DNA from 2 places in the Nocardia callitridis genome. Region 1 is predicted to be linked to the other one. Evidence: predicted binding sites of a transcription regulator. Region 1 holds the regulator's gene; the other holds the start of a gene.
The links. Region 1 encodes HspR, which represses chaperone genes until heat shock. Its sites were predicted from a motif close to ANNTGAGTNNNNNNNACTCANNT; they were not measured.
Positions count from the first base shown of each region.

Region 1 (7,128 bases):
CGAGCAGGTCCGACGCGCGGGTGGTCGGGTCGTCGGCGAGCGGAATGCCGCGCGCGCGCAACCTGGCGCGGATCGCGGACAGCAGCGTCGACTTGCCGGTCTCCGATCGGCCGCGGATCAGATAGACCACCGGTTTCTGCTCGGCGGAATCGAGGGCACGGAAGATCTCGCGTGCACGGGGGATGGTGTCGAACGCGGCGCCGAGGGCCGGCAGCGAGTGCCCAGCGGGCAGGCGCGCCGACTCGTTCCTCGACCCCCACGCTCTCGGCGGTACCGGGCGGGTGCGGCCGAGGTCGTTGCCGTTCATGACAGGTCGTGGTGCGGTGGCGTCCGAACCGCGATGCGTCGTGTCATTCGAGAACCCCGTTCGAAAACTGTGTCGGTGGGTATCGCCGGTGGTTCCGGCGGCCGGTTGGCGCGGTGACGTGCGGAAGGCGTCGGTGAGCACGGCGAGAGGGAGTGTGCGCCGACACATCTGTCTGTCGGGGTTGGGTCGACGGTCGTTACCGCTCGGCGGTAAACGGCGGTGGGGTGGTGATCCTGGCGGCACCCCGGCCGTGCCCTTCGGCCAGCCGTTGCGGCGGGTACCGGTGATCGGACCATCAAGCTGGCGGCGATGGGTGGTTATCAGGGTTTCCGCTGCGGAGTTGGGATGAATCGCTGCTGGTCAGGGTAGTTGTCGCCGGTCCGGCTCTGTGAATTTCGCGGTTCGGGAATCATTCGCGCGGGTCGCCCGTTGAGCACTGTGACGATGTTGAGTGAACGAGGCTCAAGTTTGGTTTGACTCCCGACTCGATCGGGTGCAGGATTGAGCCGACCACGCTCAGCGTTGCTGAGATCGTGCTCTACCGCGGCGCCGGGGAGCGAGGTCTGAAGGCACGGGATGTCTTGTGCCACAGGGCGATGCCTGTCTGCCCACGGGCGACACCGTCGCCTCGGCGCCCACACACGAACTGCAAGTACCGGACACAGTGAAAGAGGAGGAAACACAATGGCTCGTGCGGTCGGAATCGACCTCGGGACCACGAACTCGGTTGTCGCCGTGCTCGAAGGTGGCGAACCGGTGGTCGTCGCCAACTCGGAAGGGTCGCGCACCACCCCCTCGGTCGTCGCCTTCGCCAAAAACGGTGAGGTGCTGGTCGGTCAGCCCGCGAAGAACCAGGCCGTCACCAACGTCGACCGCACCATTCGCTCGGTCAAGCGCCACGTCGGCACCGACTGGACCGTCGAGCTCGACAGCAAGAAGTACACCTCGCAGGAGATCAGCGCGCGCACGCTGATGAAGCTCAAGCGCGACGCCGAGTCCTACCTCGGTGAGGAGATCACCGACGCGGTGATCACCGTTCCCGCCTACTTCGAGGACGCCCAGCGCCAGGCCACCAAGGAAGCCGGACAGATCGCGGGCCTCAATGTGCTGCGCATCGTCAACGAGCCCACCGCGGCCGCGCTCGCCTACGGTCTCGACAAGGGCGACAAGGAACAGACCATCCTGGTCTTCGACCTCGGTGGCGGCACCTTCGACGTCTCGCTGCTGGAAATCGGCGAGGGCGTCGTCGAGGTTCGCGCCACCTCCGGTGACAACCACCTCGGTGGTGACGACTGGGACGAGCGCGTCGTCAGCTGGTTGGTCGACAAGTTCAAGAACAGCTCGGGTATCGACCTGACCAAGGACAAGATGGCCATGCAGCGGCTGCGTGAGGCCGCGGAGAAGGCCAAGATCGAACTCAGCTCCTCGCAGAGCACCTCGATCAACCTGCCCTACATCACCGTCGACGCGGACAAGAACCCGCTGTTCCTCGACGAGCAGCTCACTCGCGCCGAGTTCCAGAAGATCACCTCCGACCTGCTCGACCGCACCCGTGCGCCGTTCCAGTCCGTGATCAAGGACGCGGGCATCAAGGTCGCCGACATCGACCATGTCGTGCTCGTCGGTGGTTCCACCCGTATGCCCGCCGTCACCGAGCTCGTGAAGGAGCTGACCGGCGGCAAGGAGCCGAACAAGGGCGTGAACCCGGACGAGGTCGTCGCCGTCGGCGCCGCTTTGCAGGCCGGTGTGCTCAAGGGTGAGGTCAAGGACGTCCTGCTGCTCGATGTGACCCCGCTTTCGCTGGGTATCGAGACCAAGGGTGGCGTGATGACCAAGCTCATCGAGCGCAACACCACCATCCCGACCAAGCGTTCGGAAACCTTCACCACCGCCGACGACAACCAGCCCTCGGTGCAGATCCAGGTGTTCCAGGGTGAGCGCGAGATCGCCTCGCACAACAAGCTGCTCGGCTCCTTCGAGCTGACCGGCATCCCGCCCGCGCCGCGTGGTGTGCCGCAGATCGAGGTCACCTTCGACATCGACGCCAACGGCATCGTGCACGTGACCGCCAAGGACAAGGGCACGGGCAAGGAGAACACGATCAAGATCCAGGACGGCTCCGGCTTGTCCAAGGAAGAGATCGACCGGATGGTCAAGGACGCCGAGGCGCACGCCGCCGAGGACAAGACCCGCCGGGAGGAAGCGGAGACCCGCAACCAGGCCGAGTCGCTGGTGCACCAGACCGAGAAGTTCATCAAGGACAACGAGGACAAGGTCCCCGCGGACACCAAGGCAAAGGTCGAAGAGGCCATCGCCGAAGCCAACACCGCGCTTGCCGGAACCGACATCGCCGCGGTGAAGTCGGCCTTCGAGAAGCTGGCCACCGAGTCGCAGGCGCTCGGCCAGGCGATCTACGAGGCCTCGGCCGAGGAAGAAGGGGCGTCGAGCAACGGTTCGGCCCCCAACGACTCCAACTCCGACGACGACCAGGTCGTCGACGCCGAGGTCGTGGACGAGCCGGTCGACACGGAGAAGAAGTGACACAGGGTAACTCGGAGCAGGAGCCGATCTCCTTCGTGGACAAGCGCAAGATCGACCCCGAGGACCGCGCTCCGCGTGCGGACGAGGCGTCGGACGACAGCGTGCGTGCGGGACAGGACGGGTTCGCGGATTCGGCGGCCGGTAACGGCGCCGAGTCCGGTCTCGCCGATATCCCCGGCGCGGCCGAGGCGACCGGCGAACTCGCCGAGCGCACCGCCGACCTACAGCGGCTGACCGCCGAATACGCCAACTACCGGCGTCGTACCGAGCGTGACCGCAAGGCCGCGACCGACGGCGCCAAGGCGGCGGTGGTCGGTGATCTGCTCGGCGTGCTCGACGATCTCGACCGGGCCCGCGCGCACGGCGACCTGGAGACGGGGCCGTTGAAGTCGGTGGCCGACAAGCTCGCCGACGCGCTGCACAAGCAGGGCTTGGAGGAATTCGGTTCGGAGGGCGAGCCTTTCGATCCGACCCTGCACGAGGCCGTGCAGCACGAGGGCTCCGGAAACGATCCGGTGATCGGCCTGGTCATGCGCAAGGGCTATCGGCTCGGCGAGCGCGTGCTTCGGCACGCGCTGGTCGGGGTCACCGATGGTCCCTCCGATTCGGCGCAAACGGATCGGACGGTGGAAGAGGCATCGGATGTTGATGCCGGTACGAACAACCGATAGTCGCGCGGCGCGAGCGTTGGGGCCGGAGGCGGTAGCGAAGCGTGACCACGTAGGCCCCCGCGAGTGTCGCCAAACCAACACGGCGCGAGCGTTGGGGCGGGCATTTCTTGCCTCCCCGTGCTCGTGCCGGGATCCTGAGAGTGCGGAAGGAGGAGATGCCCGGTGAGCCAACGGGAGTGGATCGAGAAGGACTTCTACAAGGATCTGGGTGTTTCCTCCAGCGCCTCGCAGGAGGAGATCAAGAAGGCCTACCGCAAGCTGGCGCGTGACCTGCATCCCGACGCCAACCCCGGTGACAGCAAGGCCGAGGAGCGGTTCAAGACCGTCAGCGAGGCGCATGCCGTGCTGTCGGACCCGGCCAAGCGCAAGGAGTACGACGAGACCCGAGCGCTGTTCTCGGGTGGCGGCGGTTACGCGGGGCGTGGCGCGGGCGGTTTCAGTCCCGGTGGGGCTGGTGGCTTCTCGCAGAATTTCGGCAACGCGCAGAATTTCGGTGACATCTTCGGTGGCGGCGCGACCGCCGGCGACGGTGGCCTCGGTGACCTGCTCGGTGGGTTGTTCAACGCACGAGGCGGCGGTACGCGTGCCGAGGGTAGCCGACCTCGGCGTGGGGCGGATGTGGAGACCGAGACCACCCTGGGTTTCCGCGAGGCAACCCAGGGCGTGACGGTTCCGCTGCGGATGACGAGCCCTTCGCCGTGTACCACCTGTCACGGCAGTGGCGCCAAGCCCGGGACGAGCCCTCGGGTCTGTCATGTCTGCAACGGCAACGGTGTGATCACCCGGAACCAGGGCGCGTTCGGCTTCAGCGAGCCGTGCGACGAGTGCCGTGGCACGGGTTCGATCATCGACGATCCGTGTGCCACCTGCCATGGCAGCGGGGTGCAGAACCGCACGCGCACCATCACGGTGCGGATTCCGCCGGGAGTCAGTGACGGTCAGCGGATTCGGTTGGCCGGTCAGGGCGAAGCCGGGTTGCGCGGGGCGCCTTCGGGTGATCTGTTCGTCTCTGTGCACGTCAGTCAAGACAAGGTCTTCGGGCGCAATGGCGACGACCTGACCCTTGTGCTTCCGGTCAGTTACAGTGAATTGGTGCTTGGCACAACGGTTTCCGTGCCGACCCTGACGGGTCGTGTGGGGGTGAAGGTCCCCGCGGGCACCGTGGACGGTCGCATCCTGCGTGTTCGCGGCCGTGGTGTGCCCAAGCGTGCTGGCGGCGCGGGCGACCTGCTGGTCACCGTGAAGGTCGCGGTGGCGCCGAAGCTCGATGACGAGGCGGTCGAAGCGCTGCGTCGTTACGCGGAGGCGGAGAAGGCCAGTGGCTTCGATCCGCGTGCTGGATGGGCGGGTGCGTAATGTCCGGTGATCCGAAGCAATCGTCCGGTGGTGCCGCGCGCGCCGAGTTCTTCATGATCTCGGTCGCGGCCCAGCTGGCGGGCATGCACGCGCAGACCTTGCGCACGTATGACCGCCTCGGTCTGGTGACCCCGCAACGTACTTCGGGTGGTGGACGACGGTATTCGTCGAGGGACGTCGAGCTGCTGCGCGAGGTGCAGCGGTTGTCCCAGGACGAGGGCGTCAATCTCGCCGGGATCAAGCGCATCATCGAGCTCACCAATCAGGTGTCGGAGCTGCAACAGCATGTCGCCGAGTTGTCGGCGGAGCTGGAGCGGACGCGGGCGGGTTATCGGCCCGATCTGTCGCCGCAGCGCAGTACCGCGCTGGTGGTGTGGAAGCCGCGTAATCGGCGGTCGTCGTGATGCGGTGTTCGCCACGCTGATTCGAGCGCGGTGGTAGTGGGCTCGACGGGCCTCGGATTCTCCCCAGGAGATTCCGGGGCCCGATTTTTTTGTCGTCGTTCGGCAATTGTGTTGTGATGCTGATCATTTGCCATGGTAAGAAATTCTGCGTGTTTTCTCGATTGCCGCAAGATCGCTGGCGAGGTCTTGTGCGGTGCGGAAAATGTGAAGCGCGCCTTGTGTGTTCATGAGCTGCTGCCCGAATTACGCGGCTTTCAGCCGCCTTACGGTATGTTTTGGCCGCGATTCGCGTTGTGTGTCCTCGGATTTCACCGAATTACACCCATGGAATTTATCCGGTCTCTGCCGTAGCTGGCAATCCTCGCTTACACTCTTGCCATCGTCTGCTGTCGAGTGTCCCGAAGCGCCTGCCTCGGCGGTTAATTTGTGTTCTAGGTGCGAAATGGGGTTGTGACACAAATGGATTCGCGGACCGTCGCTGTGATCAGAACAACGTTCAAAGCGGTTGCCGCGCAGGAAGACGGTGTGCAGCGACTGGCGCGATCGTGCTACTCGATCCTGTTCACCGAATACCCTGCGCTTCGCGACTTCTTTCCCGCCGCGATGGACGCCCAACGCGACCGTTTCGTCAAAGCGATCGGTTTCACCCTCGACCGGTTGGAGCAGCCGGGCGAATTGCTGCCATTTCTCGCCCAACTCGGCCGTGACCACCGCAAATACGGTGTCCTGCCGGAGCATTACGTCGCGATGTGCTCCTCGATCAAGACCGCGATGCGCCTGAGCGCCGACACCGAGATCTGGACCGACGAGGTCGACCGCGCGTGGGACGAGGGTCTGAAGATGATCAGCGACACCATGGTCGGTGCCGCCGAGAAGGAGACGACCCCGCCCGTGTGGGGTGGCACCGTGCTCGAATCCCGTGCTGTGCTGCGTAATCTGCGGGTGGTGCGACTGCGGCTGGATCAGCCCATGCGGTACGCCGCGGGTCAGTATGTCAGCGTGCAGGTTCCCGCTCGGCCGAGGATGTGGCGCTACCTCTCGCCAGCGATCCCCGCGAATGCCGAGGGTGAGATCGAATTCCATGTTCGCGCGGTGTCGGGCGGGTGGGTCAGCCCCGCGATCATCGACCACACCGCGGTGGGTGACCAATGGCAGCTCGGTGCGCCGCTCGGCGGCCTCGGCGTGCCACGCAATCCCAAACGCAAGCTGCTGATGATCGGCTGTGGCACCGGGATCGCGCCGCTGCGTGCCCAACTCATGACCATGGCCCAGCGCCGGGCCAACCCCCACGTGCACCTTTTCGTCGGGGGGAAGCACCCCTGCGACCTCTACGACATGGACGCGCTGAGCGAGCTGGCCGTGGCCAATCCGTGGTTGTCGGTGACGCCCGTCACCGAGCAGGACGAAAACCCGTGGTGGTACACCGAATCCAAGCCGCAGGAGAACATCTGGCCGGGCATCGCGCCGCGCAGGACCGGCGCGATCGCGAAGGTCGTCGCCAAGACCGGCACCTGGGCCGACCACGACGTGCAGATCGTCGGCTCACCGTCGATGGTGCAAACCACCAAGTTCCGGCTGATGGCCTCGGGGACGCAGGCCAAGAACATCCGTCACGACCCGCTGTTCTGAGCCGGGCTCAAATTCCCTCGAATTGGATCCGCTCCGGTGGTGTCCCGGTATCGAGCAGGCGGGTGACGGTGGCGCGCACCATGTTCGGTGAGCCGCAGACCAGTACCTGCTGATGCTCGAACGCACCGTGCGAGCCGACGACTTCGGCGAGGGTGCCGACCAGCATGTCGTCGAGCGGAAAGCCGACCTCGACGCGACTGTGCTCGTACCACTCGTCGAC
Region 1 covers NZ_BAABJM010000001.1:1,064,113-1,071,240, reverse strand. Annotated here, with positions in the region: gene ABEA50_RS04585 (LuxR C-terminal-related transcriptional regulator) at 1-307, opposite strand, end outside; gene dnaK (molecular chaperone DnaK) at 992-2,848, shown strand; gene grpE (nucleotide exchange factor GrpE) at 2,845-3,519, shown strand; gene dnaJ (molecular chaperone DnaJ) at 3,682-4,875, shown strand; gene ABEA50_RS04565 (heat shock protein transcriptional repressor HspR) at 4,875-5,279, shown strand; gene ABEA50_RS04560 (FAD-binding oxidoreductase) at 5,739-6,908, shown strand; gene ABEA50_RS04555 (FAD-binding oxidoreductase) at 6,916-7,128, opposite strand, start outside.

Region 2 (7,128 bases), 260 kb from region 1:
TTCGCGCGCACGGCGAGGTCGTCGGGGTGGCGGCGCTGGGTCACCAGGAGGCAGAAGTCCAGTGCGGGTGCGGTGATTCGCTGGACGGCGTCTTCGGGGCCCCAGGTCCACAACGAGCCATCGGGGGCGGTGAGTTCCACCCGGAATTCTTCGTTCGGCGTGGGCTTTTCACGCACCAGGTACGCGAAATTCCTGGTGCGCACACCGATGTGGGCGACGGTGCGCAGCCGCGAGGTCGGTGTGCGGTGCACGTCGAGCGCGTCGGCCACATCCTGTCCGTGCGCCCAGGTCTCCATCAGCCGTGCGGTGGCCATCGACGCGGCGCTCATCGGCGGACCGAACCAGGGGACTTTGGCGCCCGGTGGTACGGCGCGTAAGGCGCCCGCCAGTGCCGTGCGGCCGTTGTGCCATCGGGTGAGCAGTTCCTCGGGTGCGGCGGTGGCAGCCGCTTCGGCGGCCTCGTCGACGAAGGTCAGCGCCTTGCCGAAGGCGTCGCCGACGATCGAGGTGAAGCGGTCGGCGTCGGTGGCGGCGATGGTGGCGACTTCGTCGGTCCATGCCAGATGGCCGATCTGGTGCGCGATGCTCCAGCCCGGCGCTGGTGTGGGGGTCGCCATTCCCTCGGCGTCCAGTCGCGCGACGAGTCGTTCCAGATCGGCGCATTCGTCGGCGAGTTCGGCGAGTAACGCTTCGAGGTCGGCCATCGGATCCCTTGCACGTCGCGGCAGGTGTTGCGCTGCTGGTCGTCGCTCAGCATCGCAGCGAGTCCGGCAAAATGCAAGCGCGTGTGCTTGTATTTTGGTCGGTTCGAGCCGCTACCAGCCGAAGATGACGAGATGAACGCCCCCGACGAACAAACCGAGCGCCGCACCGTGCAGGTACAACAGCCACGCGTCCTGCTCGACGGAGGCGTAGAACATCTCCATGAACTCCCCCGGCGTCAGGAATCTCAGCTTGCGCGCCGCGAACTCATCGATCGTTTTCGCCTGCTCGGAGGTGAACTCCTCGTCCTCCACCAACGACGGCGCGAGCCCCACCGCGGCACCGGCCGCACCCACCGTGAGATTCTCGAACTGGCGACGCCCCAACGCCGCACGCACCAGCGAGGTGGTTCGCCCGAGCTGACGGTGGATCTCCGCGGAGATCAGGTTTTCCAGCAGCTGCCTGGTCTTGTCGCCGTTGGGCCCGTCCAGCAGCTCGTGCGAGAGATTGGGCAGTGTCAGCACCTGGTAGGCCAGGATGTGTGCGAGATCGGCCGCCGCCTGCGGTTGCCGCTTGGCCAGCAGCGCTTGCTTCCACAGGTACTTGTAGCGCGGTTGCGGATCGCCGGGCTCGAACACCATCTTCACCGCGATCACGTTCACCAGCACGCCGATCAGCGCGCCCGCGAGCAGCACGATCACCCAGCCGGGCAGCCAACCGATCACCGGAATATCGTGGTGCACATGCAGATACAGGGCCAGTAGCAGGCCGAACGGCGCGCCGAGCAGGCCGACACGCACCATGAACCGCAGCTCAGGCGCGGCGATGGTGGTGGTCAGGTCCTTGAGGATGGACGGGTTCTGCCGCAGGTACCTGATCACGAAGCTCTTGATGTCGATGAGCTGGTCGACATTGTCGCCGAGCGACTCGAACGCCCGGCGCGACAGCGCGGGCAGTTCGCGATCCACCCGCTGGTAGATCAGCTGCTTGGCGGCACGCGGTACCGAGCGCCACAGATCGGGGTTGTCGCGTTCCATCAGTTCGTCGACGATCTCGCGCACCTGTCCCCGAGCGAGGACCGCGACGTAGTCGGCGATGCCGTCCAGGTCGAGCTCGTGAATGAAGTCCTTCGGACTGCCGATGCGCATCAGCGCCTTGTCCACGCAGATGCTGGCCATCTTCTCCGCACGCGCGGGGATGAAACCTTGGAATCCCAGCCGCTGACCGTCACCGGAGAATGTCGGCAACACCTGCACGCGCCGGGGAAAATACGGGTACAGCACATCGAGCCCCGGGATTCGGAAGCCACGAAACCGCAGCGGCCAGAACAGCATCAGCACGCCGGTCCAGTTGGTCACCCAGCCCGCGATCGCGCTGAAGATCGGGAACGTGATCAGGTCGACGACGAATTTGGATTGCCCGGTCAGGTCTTCCCAGTCGATGAACACGCCAGCGGCGAGTGACGTCATCGGTGGTTCTCCCTCGGCGGCACCCGGCACAACCACCGGTATGAGCGATCCAGACCCCCACATTCTCCTAGCCCGCCCGCCACTGTCAACGCGGCGGGCGGACGTGTACTACACCGCGGCGTCGGAACTGCCCGACCTGTGATTTTGTTCGATGATGGTGTCGCAGCGGCCACGAATTCCGCAGTGGCCGTTTCGAGGGGTCGACTGTGCCGGTCGTCGTGAGTGGCCTGTTCGTCTGTCCGAGGGGTCAGGCGGCTGCCTGCGACGCGAGGCATACCGGGCGAATCCGGGTGCGGCCGAGAAGGGTCCGCGGCTCTGGCGCCCGGCCGCTGATCACCGTGCGAGCCGGGTTCAGGGGAACGTCACGCCCGTGAGTTCCTCGGAGACGCTCCACAGGCGCTGCTGGATCGCTTCGTCGTGGGAGCGCGTGCTGGAGGTGACCAGCTTCGGGTATCCACGGACCTCACCGAGGCCACGGGGACCGTAGTACTGCCCGCCGACGACAGCCGGATCGGTGGCGGCGCGCAGGGTTGGCAGCGCGCCCATTTCGGCCTTCTGGGTGAGCAGTGGCGCGACCACGCTGAAGAGCCCTCGGAGCGCGGCGGGCATGTTGCGCACGAGTTCGGTGTCGGAAACACCGGGGTGTGCGGCGACCGCGATGGTGGTGTCGTGTGGCGCGAGCCTGCGCTGTAGGGCGTAGGTGAACATCAGGTTGGCGAGTTTGGACTGGCCGTAGGCGGCCACGCGCCGGTAGGAGTGCTTCCACTGCAGGTCGTCGAAGTGAATGTCGGCCAGGATGCGGTGGCCGACGCTGCTGACCGTCACGACGCGGGAACCTGGGACGGGCAGCAGTCGGTCGAGCAGTAGGCCGGTCAGTGCGAAGTGGCCGAGATGGTTGGTGCCGAACTGCAGCTCGAAGCCGTCGGCGGTGGTCTGGCGCGGGGGGTACATCACGCCCGCGTTGTTGATGAGGAGGTCGATGCGCGGGTGTAGGGCGCGCAGATCGGTTGCGGCGGACTGGATCGAGTCCCGCGAGGACAGGTCGAGCGCTTGGACGGTGACGTCGCCGGTGATGCGGGCGGCCGCCTGCTTGCCCTTTTCGATGTTGCGGACGGCCATGACCACCGTCGCCCCCCGTTCGGCGAGCATTCGGGCGGTCTCGAAACCCAGCCCGGTGTTGGCGCCGGTCACGATCGCCACCCGGCCGCTCTGGTCGGGGATGCGCGTGTCGGTCCAGTTGTCGCTCATGACGTACTCCTTGATTAAGAACCACTGGTCTCTTATTGGGTACAACGTAAAAGACCGTCGGTCTTCTGTCAAGGAACCGGTGGTCTTTAAGTTAGGGTGAAGGCGTGAGCTTTCATCGAGCACGCAGCGAGGAGCAGCGTGAGGTCCGTCGCCGAGCGATCCTGGATACGGCGGCGGCGATGCTCGACGAGATGTCGGTGGCCGAGCTGAGCCTCAACGGACTCAGTCGACGCGTGGGCCTGGCCAAGTCGAATGTCCTGCGGTACTTCGAGTCCCGTGAGGCGGTGCTACTCGAACTGCAGGACGTCTTCATGGGGAGCTGGCTGGTCGAACTCGCGGACGAGCTGGCCTCGGAAATCGAGGCGAAGGCGGCGCAGGACGTGCGGGCCGGTCAGCTGGCCGAAGTCCTGAGTCGGTCGCTGGCGCGAGAGGTTGTGCTCTGCGACCTGTTCGGCGCGCAGGGTGGCGTCCTCGAGCGCAACGTCTCGGTGGAGGTGGTCAAGCGATACAAGCGCGCCTACCTCGCGAGGCTCGCGGACATGGCCGATCTCATGTGCCGTCACCTGCCGGAGCTCGGCGAAAACGCACAGCTGTTCTGCCTGATGAGTCTGCTCTCGGCGGGTGCTCTTGCGGCGTACGTCCCGCCGCCGCCCAATCTCGTCGCCGTCTACGCGGACGAGCCCGCCCTCGGCGCGCTCCACATGGAGCTACCGGACGCACTGCGGGTCGCCTTCACCGCATCGCTCGTTGGCGTGCTGCCGCGCGGCTGAAACACCTCCTGTTTCCTGGTGCGGGTTCGCCCTCGGTGAACAGCGTCACCGGGTCGGAACAAAGTGGATGGGGTTGGGGGTTGACTGGGCATCGCTCAACTTTTGGAGGGCCGAAAAGGTGACCACATCTCAGAATCTTCCTGTGCTGTTCCTGACCGATCCGATCGTGCTGCCCGGCATGGTCGTGCCCATCGAGCTGGATGAATCGGCGCAGGCCGCGATCGATGCCGCGCGTGCGGCCAACACCGAGGCTGTGCTGCTGGCTCCCCGACTGACCGAGGGCTACGCGACCTACGGCGTTGTCGCCACGATCGAGCAGGTCGGACGGATGCGCGGTGGTGCGGCCGCCGCGGTACTCAAGGCTGAGCGGCGCGCCAAGATCGGTCACGGCGTTACCGGGCCCGGCGCGGCGCTGTGGGTGGAGGCCGAACCGGTCGAGCTCGGTGAACCCGACGGGCGCACCAGGGAATTGGCCGCGGAGTACAAGCGGCTGATCGTCTCGGTCTTGCAGCGCCGGGAAGCGTGGCAGGTCATCGACGCGGTCAACCAGCTCAGCGACCCGTCCGCGATCGCTGACACCGCGGGCTACGCCCCCTACCTGTCGGCCGAGCAGAAGACCGAACTGCTCGAGACCCCGGACGTGCTGCCACGGCTCACCAAGCTGATCGAGTGGACCAAGGAGCACATCGCCGAGGCCGAGGTCAGCGAGAAGATCAGCGAAGACGTCCGCGAGGGCATGGAGAAGAGCCAGCGCGAATTCCTGCTGCGCCAGCAACTCAATGCCATCCGCAAGGAACTCGGTGAAGGCGAACCCGACGGCGCCGACGACTACCGGACCAGGGTCGAGCAGGCCGACCTGCCCGAATCGGTCCGTACCTCCGCGCTGCGCGAGGTCGACAAGCTGGAACGCTCCAGCGATCAGAGCCCGGAGACCGGCTGGATTCGCACCTGGCTCGATACCGTGCTCGAACTGCCGTGGGCGGTGAAAACCACCGACAACACCGATGTTTCGGGTGCCCGCGCGGTGCTCGACGCCGATCACCACGGCCTGGACGAGGTCAAGGAGCGGATGGTCGAGTACCTCGCGGTGCGCTCGCGCAGGGCCGCACGCGGAATGGAAGTGGTCGGCGGTCGTGGTTCCGGCGCGGTTCTCGTCCTGGTCGGTCCTCCCGGTGTCGGCAAAACCTCGCTCGGTGAGTCCGTGGCAAACGCGCTGGGCCGCAAGTTCGTTCGCGTCGCCCTGGGTGGTGTGCGGGACGAGGCCGAGATCCGCGGTCACCGCCGCACCTATGTGGGTGCGCTGCCCGGCCGGATCGCGCGCGCGATCAAGGAAGCGGGATCGATGAATCCCGTGGTGTTGCTGGACGAGATCGACAAGGTCGGCGCGGATTTCCGTGGCGATCCTGCGGCGGCGCTGCTCGAGGTGCTCGATCCCGCGCAGAACCACACCTTCCGCGATCACTACCTCGATCTGGACCTGGATCTGTCCGACGTGTTGTTCATCGCGACGGCCAATGTCATGGACACCATCCCCGGCCCGCTGCTGGACCGGATGGAACTGATCACCGTCGACGGCTACACCGAGGACGACAAGGTGGGCATCGCCCGCGACTTCCTGGTGCCGAGGCAGTTGGAGCGCAACGCGTTGACCGCCGAGGAAGTCACCGTCACCGACGCGGCCTTGCGGGAGATCGCCGCCGACTACACCAGGGAAGCCGGTGTGCGGCAGCTGGAACGGTTGATCGCGAAGGCGCTGCGTAAGGCGGCGACCAAGCTGTCGGGCCTGGATACGGGCAAACTCAGCGAACTGGGTTACGACCCGGCCTTGGGATACGGCACCGAGTTGGGTTACGACGCTGCGCTGGGATACGAGCCGTTGATCGAGTCCGACACCGCGGCGGGCGGCTCGCTCACGATCGATGTGGACGATCTGAAGTCCTACCTGGGTCGGCCGAGGTTCACCTCCGACGCGGTCGAACGCACCGCGGTGCCCGGTGTGGCGACCGGTCTCGCGGTGACCGGTCTCGGTGGCGACGTCCTCTACATCGAGGCGAATTCCGCCGAGGGTGAGCGTGCGCTGACCCTGACCGGCCAGCTGGGTGATGTGATGAAGGAGTCCGCGCAGATCGCATTGACCTACGTGCGTTCGCATCTCGCGGAGATCGGCATCGAACCGTCGGTGCTCGACCGCAATATCCACGTGCACTTCCCCGCGGGTGCGGTGCCGAAGGACGGTCCTTCCGCTGGCGTCACCATGATCACCGCGTTGGTGTCGTTGGCGCTGGGCAGGCAGGTCCGCGCGGACGTCGGCATGACCGGTGAGGTCACGTTGAACGGTCGGGTGCTGCCGATCGGTGGCGTGAAGCAGAAGCTGCTCGCCGCGCAGCGCGCCGGGCTGAAGACAGTGTTCATCCCGGCCCGCAACGAGCCGGATCTCGATGACGTGCCAGCGGAAGTGTTGGCGGCCTTGGACGTTCGTCCGGTCTCGGATGTGGGCGATATCCTCGCCTACGCCATCGAACCGGTCATCGAACCGGCGGCCGACTACGCGAGGCTCTCGGCCTGACCGATCCGAACAGCGGACCGGACACCTCTCGGTGTCCGGTCCGTTCGGCATCCTGGTCCGGTGGCTCCTGACGACCTGCTCTGGTCGGCGGCATCACCGGTTGCCTAAGGCCCGTCCCCTCATCGATAACGCGTCAACGCGGGATGTCGACCACGCCGCGCACCCACCCCGGCTTGCCGTAGTGCCGTGGCCTGCCGTGGCGCAAACGACTGTTCTACCTCAGTAGACCACCACCACGGTCGCGCTCGACTTCGGCCGGGTCGGCATCGATGACGATCTGGACCGAATTCTGTCCGTGCGGTGACCGTTTCGTGGCGTCAGTGGTTATCCCAGTTCGCGCTCGACGGCGCGGGCATTGCCCTGCGCCACCGCG
Region 2 covers NZ_BAABJM010000001.1:1,327,841-1,334,968, reverse strand. Annotated here, with positions in the region: gene ABEA50_RS05700 (TIGR03084 family metal-binding protein) at 1-704, opposite strand, end outside; gene ABEA50_RS05695 (hypothetical protein) at 816-2,171, opposite strand; gene ABEA50_RS05690 (SDR family NAD(P)-dependent oxidoreductase) at 2,523-3,419, opposite strand; gene ABEA50_RS05685 (TetR/AcrR family transcriptional regulator) at 3,524-4,189, shown strand; gene lon (endopeptidase La) at 4,332-6,755, shown strand; gene ABEA50_RS05675 (PaaI family thioesterase) at 7,080-7,128, opposite strand, start outside.
Region 2: a site for HspR is predicted at 4,268-4,290, ahead of lon (endopeptidase La). Genes of this name have one in related genera too.